3 regions of the Paenibacillus sp. FSL R5-0486 genome follow, and region 3 is predicted to be linked to each of the others. Evidence: riboswitches for the same ligand, from Rfam matches in the RefSeq annotation. Region 3 holds a riboswitch; each other region holds the start of a gene.
The links. A riboswitch is a leader RNA that binds a small molecule or an ion and turns the genes downstream of it on or off. The one in region 3 is predicted to bind thiamine pyrophosphate.

Region 1 (5,543 bases), 530 kb from region 3:
ATAAGTGAACATTTTGTGAACAATTATGATTTTTCCAATTTAAAATTGGATTTGACAACCATGTAGTACAGCTCTATGCTATCCCTTAAAATGGTAGAAACATTCACTACATAAGGAGGTTTTTGATTGTGAGTTTTCAAAAGCGCATTGACCACGTCGGCATTGCCGTTCGTGATCTGGAGACCACGCTGCGTTTCTACACGGAGATCGTTGGTCTTGAATTGAAAGACCGGGTGACCCATACCAACGGTATCATTCAGCTCGCCTTCCTTGGCTTCAATGGAAGTAATGAGACTGAGATTGAGTTAATTCAAGGATACAGCGACAAGCTGCCTTCTGAAGGTACGGTGCACCATTTTGCGATCCACGTGGATGATCTTGATTCTGAGTACAAACGCATTCAATCCACCGAAGCCGAATTTATCGACGGAGAGATTATCACACTGCCTAACGGTTACCGCTATTTCTTCATCTATGGACCTGAAAAGGAATGGATTGAGTTCTTCCAGCGCTAAGAATTGGAGCTGATTTCATGAACATTTTAATTACTGGCGCAGCCGGAAAAATTGGACGTGACTTGTCCCAACACTTGTCAGAAGCATTTCGCCTGCGACTAACGGATTTAAATATCGACAGACTGCATACGTATCAAGGGACCAGCCATGAGATCATGACACTGGATGTGACAGACCCCGAAGCCTGTCAGCGTGCTTGCGAAGGCATGGATGTGGTTGTACATCTGGCTGGAGATCCTTCCCCGAATGCCGGATTTTATGAATCGTTGTTGGACATCAATATCAAAGGCACATTTAATGTATTCCGTGCAGCTAAAGACCAAAGTGTACGAAGAGTCATTCTTGCAAGCAGTGCACAGACGATTGAGGGGTATCCCATTGATGCTCAAGTCTATCCGGACATGCCCACACGCCCACGGAATTTGTACGGGGTTAGCAAATGTTTTGGAGAATCGCTCGCTTCCTATTTTGCGTATACCGAAGGTTTACAAAGTGTAGCAATACGTATAGGTGCATATGATGATTTTCAACCGGACGGACCCGTGCTGGAGGCAAGGGATATGAGCGCGTATATTAGTCCGGCTGACTTGTGTGATTTGATGTTCAAAGCAATTACAACTACCGATCTGGAACCCTTCACCATACTGCATGGGATCTCGAATAATCGGTTTAAACGATTAAATCTGGAAACCACTCAGAAACAGGTAGGTTATGACCCAAAATCCGATGCTTTTGCACTCAGTCAGATTGCCTTATATGATTCCCCACGATAATTATTGAAAATAACACATCCAAACAGGCTGTTATACATATGTATAACGGCCTGTTTATAACTTATACGTGTCCCTATCCAGTTCATGACTGGACAGGTCCTACCCTCTGGCCTATAATTACACCTAGTAATGCCCGTAACTTCATAGTTTCCCAGGGGAGTCGGAATTGGCCGGCTGAGAGTGTATCCCACCAAGATACTAACCCTTAGACCTGATCTGGATCATGCCAGCGTAGGAATCGGAGTATATCGAAATGGCACAGCCCTATGGCTGAACGCCACCTCTCTAACGCCTGCACGCGTCCCGGAATACGGGGCGCTTTTTTTGTTACTATCAGAAAGTATAAGTTTGGAAGCATCACCTTCCTGATATTGCAAGAAAAACTGCCGCTAAGCGCAGTCTGGCTTCCTTGAATGACATCGATGGACGTTTTACTTATTCAAAAATAACGTCATCCGGATCTCAACTGGTATAAATCTGTCGATTTATGCAAGATGATTGGATATGAAGCCAAGGAGTACCCCGTGCCAATCGGCCGGACATACCGAAGGAGAGACCACAGATGAAATGGCGTAAAACGATGGGATTGTTGCTCTTGTGCGTGCTTATGGTGACTGTAGCCGCATGTGGTGGCAAAGAAGCTGCCCCAGCTGGGCAGAACGGCAACACAAATACGGAAAGCAGCAACGAAGGTGACACTGCCGCCCTGAAAGATATTAAAGTGGTGCTCGACTGGACACCAAATACGAATCATACAGGCCTGTATGCAGCTGTAGATCAAGGTTTTTATAAGGCCGAAGGCTTGAACGTGGAGATTGTACAACCAGGTGCCGGTGGCGCAGATACAATGGTTGCCTCCAATGAAGTGCCTTTTGGCGTAAGTTATCAGGAGAGTGTAACTCAAGCCCGCACACAGGGTGTTCCACTGGTATCCATCGCAGCAGTTATTCAGCATAATACATCCGGGTTCGCTGCTCCGGCGGATCGGAATATCAAGTCACCGAAAGATTTTGAAGGTAAAACCTATGGCGGTTGGGGTTCCCCAGTCGAAGAAGCCGTGATGCAATCCATTATGGAAGGCGACGGAGCCGATGTATCCAAAGTCAAAAACATTAATATGGGTGACGCCGACTTTTTCACCGCAGTAAAACGGGACATTGATTTTGCATGGATTTTCTACGCCTGGACGGGTATTGAAGCCGAACTGCGCGGGGAGCCCATCGACATGTTATATGTGAAGGATTATTCAGATGCATTGGATTACTACACGCCTGTCCTCGTAACAAACGAGCAGACGATCCAAAACGACCCTGAGTTGGTGAAAGCATTCCTGAAAGCCACCTCCGAAGGGTATCAATACGCAATTGATCATCCCGAAGACGCAGCAAACATTCTGATCAAGGCCGTACCGGATCTGGACAAGGACCTCGTACTGGCAAGCCAGAAATGGCTCAGTCCGAAATACACGGATGACGCCCCGCGCTGGGGTGAGCAAAAACAGGAAGTGTGGCAGAACTACACCGACTGGATGTTTAGCAAAAAACTGCTGGATGAACAGATCGATGTGAGCACGGCATATACGAACGAGTTCTTACCCCAATAAAATTTCTCATATAAAACGAACTTAAATTTTACACGAGGACGGAGAGGACAGAAATAACGTGAAAAAGCGAAGCGGTCGCCTTTATCACCGGATTTTCCCTTTAGAGAAAGGGAATCAAAAAAATCTGGGGATAACAGCGATTGGAAGGTTATTCTGTCATCGAAGTGGCAAGTGTAACAGTCATTAGTTCATTTTATATATCACGAAAGGAGCCGTGATCTCTCATGGCAAGCACACTACTTAGTATTCAGGTTATCCCGAAAACGCCAAATGGCGAGAACTCTTATCCTTACGTTGATCGCGCCATTGAAGTTATTCAGCAATCCGGCCTGAAATATCAGGTGAACGCGCTCGACACCACGATGGAGGGGGAACTAGAGGAACTGCTGGAAGTTGTCCGTAAAATGCACGAGGTACTCGTGGAGGCTGGCAGCCCAAGCATCATCTCCCAGATCAAAATCGCCCATAGCCCTACCGGCTTCAGCATGGATACCCTGACGGAGAAGTATCGCTAATGCCTGCCTATTTCAAAAGTGTATGGCCGCCCATTGTGGCGGTTATTCTCTTTATAGCGATATGGCAGGGAGCCGTCTCCCTCTTCCATATTGAGAAATGGATGCTGCCTTCACCGTCCGACATCGCCCGCGAAGCGGCAACCCAGGCCGAACGGCTTGGCATGCACGCTTCCGCAACCATTCAGTTAACGCTGATTGGATTCGCCGCTGGAACAGCGGTTGGATTACTGATTGCGATGGTACTGCATTTGGTCCCTTTTCTCAAGTCAGCCCTGTATCCTTTACTTATTCTTAGTCAAAATATTCCGACCATCGCGCTCGCGCCGCTCCTGTTAATCTGGTTCGGATTCGGGCTACTGCCCAAGCTGATTACAATCATTCTGGTCTGCTTCTTCCCCGTTGCAGTGGCGGCCATGGATGGCTTGACCCGTACTGACGCGGCGATGATGAACTATATGCGCATGGCTGGTGCGAAACGTCATCAGATCTTCTGGAAGCTGGAGCTCCCCCATGCGCTGCCATCCGTGTTCTCCGGTGTCAAAATCGCCGCTACCTATAGCGTGATGGGCGCCATCATCGCCGAATGGATTGGTGCAGACAAGGGTATTGGTTATTATATGATGTTGCAAAAGTCGGCTTATCGTACGGACCGCCTATTCGTGGCGATCATGATTATTGTCGCGCTCAGCTTGCTGCTCTTCCTGTTCATTGCCCTGCTGGAGAAGCTGCTCGTGCGCTGGCGGCCACAAAAGCGGTAGTAAAGAAGTAATCTGTATATTAGGAAGTGATGACCATATGAATCTGCAACAGGATGAACAAGTCCAGCCTGGACGAGGAGCAAGTGTAATGGAGCCAACGCACGGTGAAAAGTTTAACTCGGCTACGCCTGATCGACCTGCCAACACGACTCCTGCTCCGGTTCCACCTGCACTGGACGTTGTTAATGTTCATGCATCATTCCGTGAACGGCGTAGCAAGCTACCGGTTCTGAACGGCCTGTCCCTGACTGTGGAGCAAGGCGAGTTTGTTGCTATCGTTGGACCTTCTGGCTGTGGCAAGAGCACCCTGTTCCATATCATCGGCGGTCTGCTGAAGCCACAGGAAGGCCAAGTGCTTATGAACGGTCAGAATGTAACGGGACAGCGTGGCAAGATCAGTTATATGCCCCAACAGCCTGCTCTTTTCCCGTGGCGCACCATTGAAGATAATGTACTGCTTGCTGGTGAAGTAGCTTCAAGTGCTCCACCTCGGGCCGAAGCACTTGCAGAGGCTCGAAAGTGGTTAAGCAGCGTGGGTCTTGCCGGGTTCGAGCAGGCCTATCCTCATATGCTGTCGGGCGGAATGCAGCAGCGTGCTGCATTTCTGCGTGCCCTGCTCAGTCCGCAGGAACTCATGCTGCTGGACGAACCTTTCAGCGCACTGGATGCACTGACACGTAGCGACATGCAACGCTGGTTGCTCGATATCTGGGAACAGAACCGCCGCTCGGTGCTGTTCATCACCCACAATATCGAAGAAGCATTGCTACTTGCAGATCGGGTCTATGTATTATCCAACCGACCTGCAACGGTGTTGCACGAGGTACATGTTCCTTTTGATCGCCCAAGACGAGAAGAAATTACGGAGGAATCCGCTTTCCTGGAGCGTAAACGGCAGATTGCACAGTGGATGCGAGAAGAACAGCAGAAAGCCCGCCTATCTTGATAGTGCGGGTTTTTAAGTTATTTATTTCCTTTAATGGGTGATCCGCCATAAGAAATTCTGCGTAACATAGTTAGAATATAACTGAACACAAGGAGGAATTCCCTCGTGCATTCTCAAGCTTTTGCACCATTAATTGATGCTCATATTCACTTCGATCAGTATACCCCTGACGAACAACGCGAGATGCTGCTATCGTTTCCGTCTCAGCAGGTCGAAGCAGTCATTGCCGTGTCCATGAATCTCGCTTCTGCCAAGACCAATCTGGAGCTTGCAAAACAACATCCACGTAACATCTATCCGGCCTTCGGTTTCCATCCGGAACAGGAACTGCCGTCCATTGCAGAAATGGACCTCTTCTTCCAATGGATCGAGAAGCATATGGGACAAGCCACAGCCATAGGAGAAGTTGGCCTTCCCTATTACAATCGTCAGG
Region 2 (5,543 bases), 3.1 Mb from region 3:
CCAGGGAATACCGTGCTTCTGTGCCATATCGTTAATGAGTAGTCGGGTATCAAAATTATCCGTTGCATCCATGATCAAGTCTGTATGCTGAACGAGTTCTTCCAACTCATCTACTCTGACGTCCAACACTTTCCCTTCCACATGAACCGTGGAATTAATGGCAGATAAACGTTTTTCCGCCGCCATTGCCTTCGGTATCCGCTCAAGCGCGTCCTGTTCTACATATAATTGCTGCCGCTGCAGGTTACTCCACTCCACATAATCACGATCCACAATCGTTAAGTGTCCGACTCCTGAACGAACTAACGTTTCTGCAATTCCTGTTCCAAGTGCGCCAGCGCCTACAATTAAAACTCTGCTGCCCTTTAATCTGGCCTGGCCTTCCTTACCAAGTGGCGCGTACCGTTCCTGTCTGGAATAACGATCGGCCTGCTCGAAAGATGTTATTTGATCTGTCATGTATGAACCATTCCTTCCACCGGACTACTGGCTGCTGCATAACGCTTTACGGGAATCATGCCTGCCTCATATGCCAATCTACCCGCTTCTACCCCCAATCGCATCGCTTTAGCCATGCTCACTGGATCCCCTGATCCAGATACGGCTGTATTTAACAATACGCCATCGGCACCAAGTTCCATCGCATAAGCAGCATCTTTTGGGGAGCGCAATCCTGCATCCACAATTACAGGTACAACGGCCTGCTCAATGATGATCTCAAGGTTATAGGGATTGATGATACCTCTACCAGCTCCGATGGGAGAAGCGCCAGGCATTACAGCATGTACGCCAAGTAATTGTAGCCTTTTGGTCAGAATGACATCATCCGAAATATAAGGCAATACCGTGAAGCCCTTTTCCAGCAAAATTTCGCAAGCCTTGTACGTTTCAATCGGATCTGGGAGTAACGTCATTCCATCTCCGATGACTTCGACTTTTATCATATCACAAAGTCCTGAAGCCCGCGCAAGCTCGGCAATCCGCACCGCCTCTTCCGCAGTGGAAGCCCCTGCCGTATTCGGAAGAAGTGTGTATTTATCCAGATCCAACGTATCCAGGAAATGCTTCTGGTTACGCTCTTCCAGATTCAGACGACGAACAGCAAAGGTCAAAACTTCCGTTTCAGATGCTTCCACAGCCTGACTTTGCACTTCCAGATCCGAAAACTTGCCTGTTCCAAGCAACAATCTGGACTCAAACGTATATTTACCAATGTTCAACATCATCAACCGCCTCCTACAAAATGTACAATCTCGATTCGATCGCCTTCTCTTAATGCCGTCGTTTCATGATACTCACGGGTTAAAATATGCTTGTTCAGCTCTACAACTACAGTCTTGACTTGCAAATCAAAAGATTGGAGTAATTTATCCACACGATTCAATCTGTCTTCAATCTCCATCCGTTGACCATTAACGATGATATTCACTGCACCACTCCCTTTCTGTTCAATCGCTCAGGGCTCAGCGCCTCAATTCCGAGTTCTTCTGAGCTTTTGCCAGCGAGCAACTCAGCGATAAGCCTGCCTGTTATCGCACTAAGCAAGATACCGTTGCGGTAATGTCCAAAGGCGGCAAACAACCCAGGTATACTCTTGCAAGCACCTATATAAGGCAGTCCATCGGGAGTTGCCGGTCTTACGCCTGCCCACGCTCGTATAAATTGTGCTTCCTTCATCCCAGGCACCCAGTGGGTAGCCGCTGTTAGCAGCTTCTGAACACCCTGTACAGAAACGTTCAAATCCGTTCTGCCTGGCAGACTGGTTGCCCCAAGCCAAACCTCTCCATTGGCTTTGGGAACAATATAGATATCCTCTGCATACACCGTTCTATCAGGTCCGTACCCTGCATGTTCATCTGAGAACTGAACGGCGGCTATTTCACCTTTTACCGACCACACAGGCAAGCTCAGATTCACATGTCTCATCAACTCTTCACTCTGTAATCCAGCCGCTATAATGACATGTTTGCATTTCATCTCACCGATCGATGTGGTGATCCCCTGCACGCCGTGTTCGTTTGCTTGCACACGTATATCCTGTATGTCCTCCATAACCCGTGCTCCCAATGCTTGAGCGGATTCAGCATATGCCTTCGTTAGATGGACTGGAAGAATCTCACTCTCGTAAGGTCTGTAGTAGGCTCCATATGTATCTCTGTTAAGCCATGATGCCTCCTGTTGCACAACGGAACGGTCCCACCACACCTCATCAGCAGAAGCAGACAACGCAGACTTCCGATTGTTCTTATAGCTACTTAATTCACTGTATGAACGAAAAGGAGTTAGGAATCCCTGGCGTTGCAGGCCAGTCTCTACCTCACTGAGTGTAGCCATTAGCACCTGTTGCTCGATAAGTAACTGTCTACTCTGCCTGGCGAGCTTAGCCATCAAAGGATGAGCAAAATCCTCACTGTCTGCTGCCAGCATCCCAGCCGCTGCGCAAGAAGTGCCTCCTGCAATCGTCGAACGCTCCAGTAACAGCACATCCTGTCCATGGGAAGCAAGCTCATACGCAATGGCACATCCAACAACGCCTCCGCCTACAATAATCGTTTCTGCATAAATCTTATCCGGTCTATCAGTAATGATCTTTTTCATCCTCTCATCTCCTTGATTCAGCGGCTCAAACTTTCTGTAGCAACGATAGCCTGCCTTAATGATTCAGCGGCCCGATCCGGGGAATCGCTCGCCCATACATTCGAAATCACAGCGACTCCCTGTGAGCCTGCAGAGCGAATAGCGTGAATGTTTCCCGGTTCGATGCCCCCAATCGCCATGACAGGAATGGAGACACCAGAGCACACTTCAGCCAGAGCATATAATCCTCTTGGTTCAAGATCAGGCTTACTGTTGGTTGAGTAGACATGCCCGAAGAAAAGGTAATCGGCTCCCCGTTCTTCAGCGATTTTTGCCTCATCGATTGAATGAACAGATACACCCAGACGAATTCGCTGGACATTGCTTATAACAGCAGGGTTGTAGTTACGTATCGCATCTTGCCCCCAATGTACACCGCCATAGATGTCATTCTGTGAAGGCAGCTCTGAACCATTGATAACGATGCGACAAGACGGAACGCCAACACCACGCAGACTTTCAGCCCAACCGATCTTTTGTTGCCACGAGAGTTGTTTCTCTCGTATATGGATGTAGTCCACCCATGGCCAAACGTCCTTTGCAGCTTTTACAAAAGATGCTTGATTCCCTACACCCGTAGATACAACATGCAGTTCAAATGATCCGTGTACACGTTCATGAGAAATTACCGTACTTTTCATCTCCTTCCATGCGTGAATGCTATGAAAACACAAAAAAGCCACTCCCGTAGGGGAGTGGCTGCGTATTAATTATAGGACCAGATGACTGACTGATACATACAGTTCATTTCGTGCAATAAAGCTATAGACCTTATAGCCATAACGTTATACACGCAACTGCATGTTTCAATTTACTAAGCAAGACGGTTGAATTCTTTCGAATTGCCGTTTGCTCACGTCATTCACTGAAACGCGCTCGCCACTTCCCTACGCTGGTATGATCCAGATCAGGTGCAAAGGGTCCGGAATCGCATTCTTCCATCTCAGCCACATCGTGCGGCCCCCCTAGTGTTCATATGAAGTTGTAGCCTATGTTACCATAGAAGGATTTTTTTGTCACCGTTCATTTCTATTAAGCGTTGCTTGAATTGTCTAGTTTTTCTCAGACCATTCTTCAACATTCCATGTTTTGGTAACCCAACCCTCGTAGAAATCAGGTTCATGAGATACCAGCAACACCGTTCCCTTGAATTCTTGCAAGGCACGCTGTAACTCAGCTTTAGCTGTGACATCCAAATGGTTCGTCGGCTCATCGAATAGAATCCAGTTGCTTTCACGCATCAAGAGTTTGCATAGACGAACCTTGGCTTGCTCTCCACCACTCAGCATGTTAAGCGGACGGGTAATGTGCTCATTTTTCAACCCGCAGCGAGCGAGATGACCCCGGACCTCATTCTGGGTCAAATGTGAAAACTCATTCCAGACATCCTCAATCGGCGTGATATTCCCAGCACGAACTTCCTGCTCAAAATAGGCCGTTTCGAGATAATCGCCCAAGAAAGTCTTTCCACTGAGTGGAGATATTTTTCCCAGGATGGTTTTCAGCAGTGTTGATTTACCCACACCATTACAACCTACGATGGCAATTTTTTCACCACGTTCAATTGTCATTGTCATTTTAGGCAGCAAAGGATACGTATATCCAATTTCAAAATCAATGCCCTCAAAGACCGTTTTGCTGCTCGCGCGGGCATCCTTGAATTTGAACGTTGGTTTGGCCGCTTCATCTGGACGATCAATACGTTCAATTCTGTCCAGTTGCTTCTCCCGGCTCTTCGCTCGACCAGAAGTTGAAGCACGTGCCTTGTTACGCTGAATGAAATCTTCCTGCTTCTTGATGTACTCTTGCTGCTTCTCGTACGCATCAATATGCTGGGCTTTATTCATATCAGCCATCTCGAGGAACTTGTTATAGTTCGCTGCATATCTCGTTAATTTGGCAAATTCCAAATGATAAATGACATTTACGACTTCATTCATGAATTCCGTGTCATGGGAGATTAAAAGAAACGCATGAGGGTAGTCCTTCAGGTAACGTGACAACCATTCAATGTGTTCTACATCCAGATAGTTGGTCGGCTCATCCAGCAAAAGAGCTGTAGGTTTCTCAAGCAGAAGCTTGGCCAGAAGCACCTTGGTACGTTGTCCACCACTTAGAGCTGCGACATCCCGATCCAGACCAATTGCGGACAAACCAAGTCCATTGGCCATCTCTTCCACTTTTACGTCAATCAGATAAAAGTCGCCCTGTTCCAGTTGTTCCTGAATATCGCCCATCTCTTCCAGCAACTGCTCCAGCTTATCTGGATCTGCATCTGCCATCTGGTCCGTTATATTCATCATTTCTTTTTCTAATTCAAGCAACGGAAGGAATGCATCTTTAAGAACGTCACGAATGGTTTTGCCTGGGGTAAGCTTTGTGTGCTGATCCAGATATCCATAACGGACCTTAGGTGTCCATTCCACTTTTCCACTATCTTTAAGCAATTTACCGGTAAGGATGTTCATTAATGTGGATTTACCCACACCATTGGCACCAACAAGTCCTACGCGCTCTCCGGCAAGTAAACGAAACGATACATTTTTAAATAACGTGCGATCTCCAAAATTGTGACTTACGTTCTCTACTGACAATAAACTCATAAGATGAGGTTGCTCCTATCTATTAGACATTACTTTTGTTATTGTTCCGAAACCCTATTCTAGCACAGGTCCCGTCTTTTCTGAAAGTAATGTAAACAGTTCAGGAACCTCTTACATGATTTTATCATACAGGCTACCCTAACGATTAGAGCATTTATATTCAAAATTGCCTTGTGCAGCTGCTTGTCTTGCGTCTGTAAACACCTCTTCAGCACGGTAACCATTACCACATGTGGAGGGGTAATAGTACTTGATACCCGTTAAAGGATCTACCCCACCTACGATGGCCGTTTTCTTCACAAG
Region 3 (5,543 bases):
TTGTTGAGTTGGGGCGCAGAGTCTAACAACAGCCAGATGCATTAATGCGGGAAAAGCAGAAACGTAAAATCTAAATCAATTTCATAACTCACTAAAATGGATTTTTGGAACTGGATATAGACAAATTGAATCATTCTGATCGATATCTAGCGAAACAGTAAAAAACGAAACGATACAAAATACAGAAAGTGAACCCAGGGTATTTCTCCAAACTCAGGCAAGCAATACTGTGATGGATGTTAGCATCCAACCAGTGTCTTGAAGTCCAGGCTGGTCGATACCCAACTGATTGGGGCACGATCGATCGGGGCACGACTGGTCAGACGATGTTTCTAAAGAACACAGGACGTCTTATTTGGCTGTCAGGTCCTCCTTTTGAAATGTAAGGAACATCAGACACGTTATTCCCAGAATCTCCTGACCAAAACGCTGCAAACAGCTATTTATTCTGATATAACATGTTTCAGGTTCTTTAGATTTCTGCAACCGCTCCAAATCCCTGAATAGGACGCCTCAGATTCGTTAGCGGTCGTAGCATGCTCTGTTTCGATCAAGTTAAGGAGCGTTTCAGCTCCCAGTAGGCTTGAAGATAAGCGCTAATTACATTACCAAATACATATCAACAAGCCACCCAAACGCATATCAATCTGCCCAGATGCACATCAAGCCACTTAGGATTGTTATAAATTCTGATCCTCCGATGCTTGCTTCAGGCCAATTCCATTTCGCAAAACTTCATGCATTCGATCCTACGTTTTGCTAACTTTGCTTTTAATCACATTGCTTTCATTCCCTTTATGTTCAATCACTTTTCCTTTATTCGCGTTGCTCTCCTTTATTTACTCTCCTTGCAGAGTAATAAAAGTATCCTCGGCTTTCACCGATTCAGGAATCAAATCCTGTTCAACGAGCCATGTACGTACATTTTCCCACGATTCCATTTCCTGCCGACCAAATGGTTGGCCTTCTTCATTCATGAGTGGTAGCAGAATTGCCAGGCTTTTGGTTTCGATCTCCGGGTCAAGCGGTGATGTTTCATTCTCATGAGCGAGCAGAATACTCAAGGCTTCTTCTGGATGCTCAGTCACATATTTCTGTCCTTCCTGGACCGCTTTGACGAACCGGGTAAGTTGGTCTTTTTTTGCTTCAATGCCAGCTTCACTTGCAGTCAGGACCAATTCATAATAATCAGGCACACCATAATCGACGGGGTTAATCGATTTCATGGCATGTCCTTCTTTCTCCAAAATCAATTGTTCATGGTTAATAAAACCACCCATAATCGCATCCGCTTGTCCGGAAGCCAGCGAAGGAATCAGATCGAACCCAACGTCGACCAGATTTATGTTGTCGGGATTGCCGCCATCCTTACTGATCATCGTGCGTACCATCGCTTCGTACAGAGGAATGGAGGAATAACCAACAGTCTTTTCTTCAAGATCTTTGGGTGAACTTACGTTGCCATTCGCTTCGGTCAACAGATGCACAAGCGGGTGCCGAACAACAGCAGCAATGGAACGTACAGGAATGTTCTCGCCACGCGCGAGCAAGATTTGGGGCTGGTAACTTAGGGCCAGATCAATTTTTCCGGCAGCAACAAGTTTGAGCGAATCATTGGTATCCGCAGGCATCTGAATATCGAGATCCAGACCTTGGTCTGCAAAGTATCCTTTTTCCTGAGCCACATAGATGAAGGAGTGTACTGCATTCGGGTACCAGTCGAGCATGATAGACAGTTTATCTTTGGCGTCTGATGCAGGTTCGGTTGCAGACGGATCTGTTTGCTGTGTATTGGTTGCCGAATCTGTTGTTGGCGTATTTTGGCTATTGTCTGTGGTGCTGCATCCGCTAACGATCAGCAAAAGGCTAATGAGTATGATGGGAAGCAGGGAGTATATACCTTTGTTATTCATAAATGAAGTTCCTCATTTCATCGTTTTGATTTGTAGAAAATGGGCAACAGCATGTTAACGATAATGTGACAATGAACTGATTGAAGATGTTGCTGAAATTGTGCATAAGATATGTTTTGTTTTGAAGATTGTAACTACTGTATTTACATCTAATTTCTGTCTAAGTATTATCCAACCTTTCTTTTGCCTCCATGACGATGACGCCGTATGCTAAACCGTTTCTCCAGCCAGGTAATCAGTACAAACAAAACGATCCCAAGCAGGGATAACAGCAAAATGGCGGCAAACATCGCATCCGTGTTCATGTTGCTGGACATACGACGGCTGAAGTACCCTAGACCTTTGCTACCACCGAGCCATTCGCCAATCGTTGCCCCAACCACGCAGTACACCACAGACATCTTTAGCCCCGAGAAAAAAGAGGGAAGTGCCAGCGGAACCTGGAGTTTGCAAAAAATATCCCACTTGCTGGCGCCCATGGTGAGCAACAGTTCACGCTGCTCTGGATCGCCTTGGCGGAGTCCATCGTAGGTACTGACCACAATGGGGAAGAATGCGATTAAAAATACCACGGCGACTTTGCTCCACAACGTGTAACCAAACCACAGGATAAATACGGGGGACAAGGCAATCAACGGTATGGTCTGACTGATCACGATGAAGGGATACAATGCCCTTTCAATCGATCGGTTCATATGCATGCCTGTTGCCAGCGTAATTCCAGTCACTATGGACAAGACAAAACCAACAACAACCTCCATAAAGGTAGCAGGCAGATGGATGGTCAACAGCAGACGGCGATGCTCAACCAGTGAGCTTACGATGGCCGTGGGTGCAGGAATGATGAAGGAGGGCACCCATCCCATACGCACAATCACTTCCCAGATCGCCAGTAATAAGAACATGAGCATAATGAACAGACCATATTGGGAAAACGACCTCGAGAGCCACTTTAAACACCACGTCCAGACGCTAACCTCAGCTCTATCGTGCATGCAATTGTTCCTCCAGTTGTTGCCTCATCTGCACGAGAGCCGGTTCGTAGATCATGTCCGAATGCCTTGGGCGTGGTAAAGGAACCGTCATCTCCTGCAACTGCTGACCTTGCCCTCCTGGAGTTAACAGAATGATACGGTCACTTAACAGCAGGGCTTCTTCGATGTCATGTGTAATGAACATCACGGTTTGGCCAAAGCTCTCCCACAGCTCCAGCAACCAGCGATGCATTTCTCGTTTGGTTAATGCGTCGAGTGCACCGAAGGGTTCATCCAGCAACATGAGCTGCCCGCCTGTAAGCAAGGTACGAAGCAATGCCACCCGCTGCCGCATGCCGCCGGATAACTCATCCGGATAGGAATGTTCATAACCGGACAAGCCGAACCTTGCCAATCCTGCGATGATATCGGCTCGTAGTTTGTCCTTATCCTGTCGGCCTGGTGCAAGCTCGGCAGGTAGCATGCAGTTCTCCATGACGGTACGCCAGGATAACAGCAGATCTTTCTGCGGCATATAGGCGACTCGTCCGAGCCGTTGTCCTTGCGGGACATCAGCTATATCGATGGTGCCAACGGTTGGTTCATGCAAGCCTGCGAGCAGCTTGAAGAGCGTGCTTTTACCTGATCCGCTGGAGCCGATGAGCGAGACAAATTCTCCTTGTTGAACCTGAAGCGACACATTGGAGAGCACAGGGGAACCCTTTTTTTCGGGAAAAGCAAAGCTTACGTTGTGAATGGTTACATGGTTATCCATCTGATCCTCACCCCCTTGATGTCAGACTACTGCAATAACAACGGCATCCTATACTCTGCAAAAGGAACAAAAAAGACCCACCCATTTCCGGAGAAATGAGTGGGTCTGTAAGTTAAATCCGCAATTTATCTTCACATACATGAAAAAATTCCGCTTACTAAAAGGCCGCTCCACTTCCCTCCGCTGGTATGATCCAGATCAGGTTCAAAGGGTCCGAATAGTCATATTCGTCTCAGCCGCAAGGCTCCCCTAGTGCAAAAGTTCAAGATATGCAGTTGTGTGTTCAGCATATATCAATCGAACATGAACTGTAAAGAGGCAGCATGATAGAATTCTTGAGATGAACTTGGAGTCATACCCGAACAACTGAACAATTTACCTGGGCTCCCTAACCCGATATAATAGTGGTGGCGCATATTGGCCGGATCACAAATGCAGGTGGGATTGTTCTCCCTCCTAGGCAGAATGGGGACCCGAGTTGAAAACGTTCAAAAAAGTATATATTGAGATCACGAGTATCTGCAATCTGGCATGCAGCTTCTGTCCGCAGACACAGCGTGCCAAAGGATTCATTGACCCTGAAGTCTTCAACAATATACTGGATCAAGTTAAACCACACACCAATCATATTTACTTACATGTCAAAGGTGAACCCTTGTTGCATCCCAAAATAGATCTGTTGCTCGATTCCGCACATGAGAAGGGACTCAAGGTGAACATTACAACGAATGGTACACTGCTGCCCAAGACTCAGCATAAATTGCTTGGCAAACCGGCGCTGCGGCAGATGAATTTCTCCCTGCACAGCTTCGATGGGCATGAAGGTTCAACAGATCGTGACGGGTATCTGCGTCATATTTTGTCCTTTGTACACGAGGCCGTTAAGCACAATGTCATCATTTCATTCCGGTTGTGGAATCTGACACAGGATAACTTCACAAATGCTCAGATGAATCGAAATCGGGAGACCCTTGAAGTATTGGAACGTGAGTTTAATCTGGACTTCCGCATTGAGGAAAAAGTAGTTCCAGGCAGCGGGGTCAAAATTGCCCCGAATGTATACCTGAATCAGGACCATGAGTTCCAGTGGCCAAGTCTGGATGCACCTGAAGATGACGGTAAAGGCTTTTGCCATGCACTTCGCGGTCAGGCAGCTGTGCTTGTAGATGGAACGGTGGTTCCATGCTGTCTCGATGGCGAGGGTGTGATTAACCTTGGTAATGTGCACGAGAAGTCATTCTCGGAGATTATTGAGGGTGAGCGAGCGAACAATCTGGTATATGGCTTCTCCAAACGCGAAGCTGTAGAAGAGTTGTGTAGAAAGTGCGGTTATCGTCAGAGATTTGGAGCCTGATATCTTATATCAGCAAGCCAGAAGCCATTCAAGATCACACATTTGGAGACAAATGCAGTGGTCTTTCTTTGTTATCGGGGATTAAGTGAGGGGTATATACGTTACAAATGAGCATACCAGAGGTTGATATGAGCATATTGCTTGAGAGACCTAGCATGCAAAAAATGCCGATATGACAGGGATTGTACGATGTCATGATATATCTGATCTAATGATTATTCTAGTTACCTCCCTTATTTGGTAAGATTAGGTTGTAGATCGGACAGAGGTGCACCTCTGAAGATCTTCCAGTACAAGCCCAGGCTGTACACTACCAAAAAACGAGAGAATAAGGGAGGAATAAAGTTATGAAAAAAATGTTGACGTTGTTACTGTCCGCTGGTTTGGTTGCTTCTATATTTGGTGCAGTTCCGGCTGCGGCTGCGCCTACGGTTGTAAATTCAACCATTGTGGTTCCAAAGGGCACGACCTATGACGGCCAAGGTAAAACATTTGTAGCCAATCCTTCCACACTGGGCGACGGATCT

Region 1: it holds a riboswitch for thiamine pyrophosphate, as region 3 does, so the genes downstream of both, MKY01_RS02415 (ABC transporter substrate-binding protein) here and MKY01_RS04670 (ABC transporter ATP-binding protein) in region 3, are expected to answer to the same signal.
Region 2: it holds a riboswitch for thiamine pyrophosphate, as region 3 does, so the genes downstream of both, MKY01_RS18195 (thiamine phosphate synthase) here and MKY01_RS04670 (ABC transporter ATP-binding protein) in region 3, are expected to answer to the same signal.

The regions. Positions count from the first base shown of each region.
Region 1 is NZ_CP150237.1:504,280-509,822, reverse strand. It holds gene MKY01_RS02425 (VOC family protein) at 129-515, shown strand; gene MKY01_RS02420 (NAD(P)-dependent oxidoreductase) at 533-1,288, shown strand; TPP riboswitch at 1,432-1,544, shown strand; gene MKY01_RS02415 (ABC transporter substrate-binding protein) at 1,851-2,891, shown strand; gene MKY01_RS02410 (thiamine-binding protein) at 3,116-3,406, shown strand; gene MKY01_RS02405 (ABC transporter permease) at 3,406-4,164, shown strand; gene MKY01_RS02400 (ABC transporter ATP-binding protein) at 4,202-5,110, shown strand; gene MKY01_RS02395 (TatD family hydrolase) at 5,216-5,543, shown strand, end outside.
Region 2 is NZ_CP150237.1:4,097,904-4,103,446, forward strand. It holds gene MKY01_RS18175 (ThiF family adenylyltransferase) at 1-459, opposite strand, end outside; gene MKY01_RS18180 (thiazole synthase) at 456-1,223, opposite strand; gene thiS (sulfur carrier protein ThiS) at 1,226-1,429, opposite strand; gene thiO (glycine oxidase ThiO) at 1,426-2,598, opposite strand; gene MKY01_RS18195 (thiamine phosphate synthase) at 2,616-3,278, opposite strand; TPP riboswitch at 3,505-3,614, opposite strand; gene MKY01_RS18200 (ABC-F family ATP-binding cassette domain-containing protein) at 3,690-5,240, opposite strand; gene MKY01_RS18205 (hypothetical protein) at 5,379-5,543, opposite strand, start outside.
Region 3 is NZ_CP150237.1:1,032,583-1,038,125, forward strand. It holds gene MKY01_RS04660 (ABC transporter substrate-binding protein) at 840-1,913, opposite strand; gene MKY01_RS04665 (ABC transporter permease) at 2,081-2,908, opposite strand; gene MKY01_RS04670 (ABC transporter ATP-binding protein) at 2,898-3,662, opposite strand; TPP riboswitch at 3,821-3,923, opposite strand; gene MKY01_RS04675 (radical SAM/SPASM domain-containing protein) at 4,141-5,016, shown strand; gene MKY01_RS04680 (pectate lyase) at 5,364-5,543, shown strand, end outside.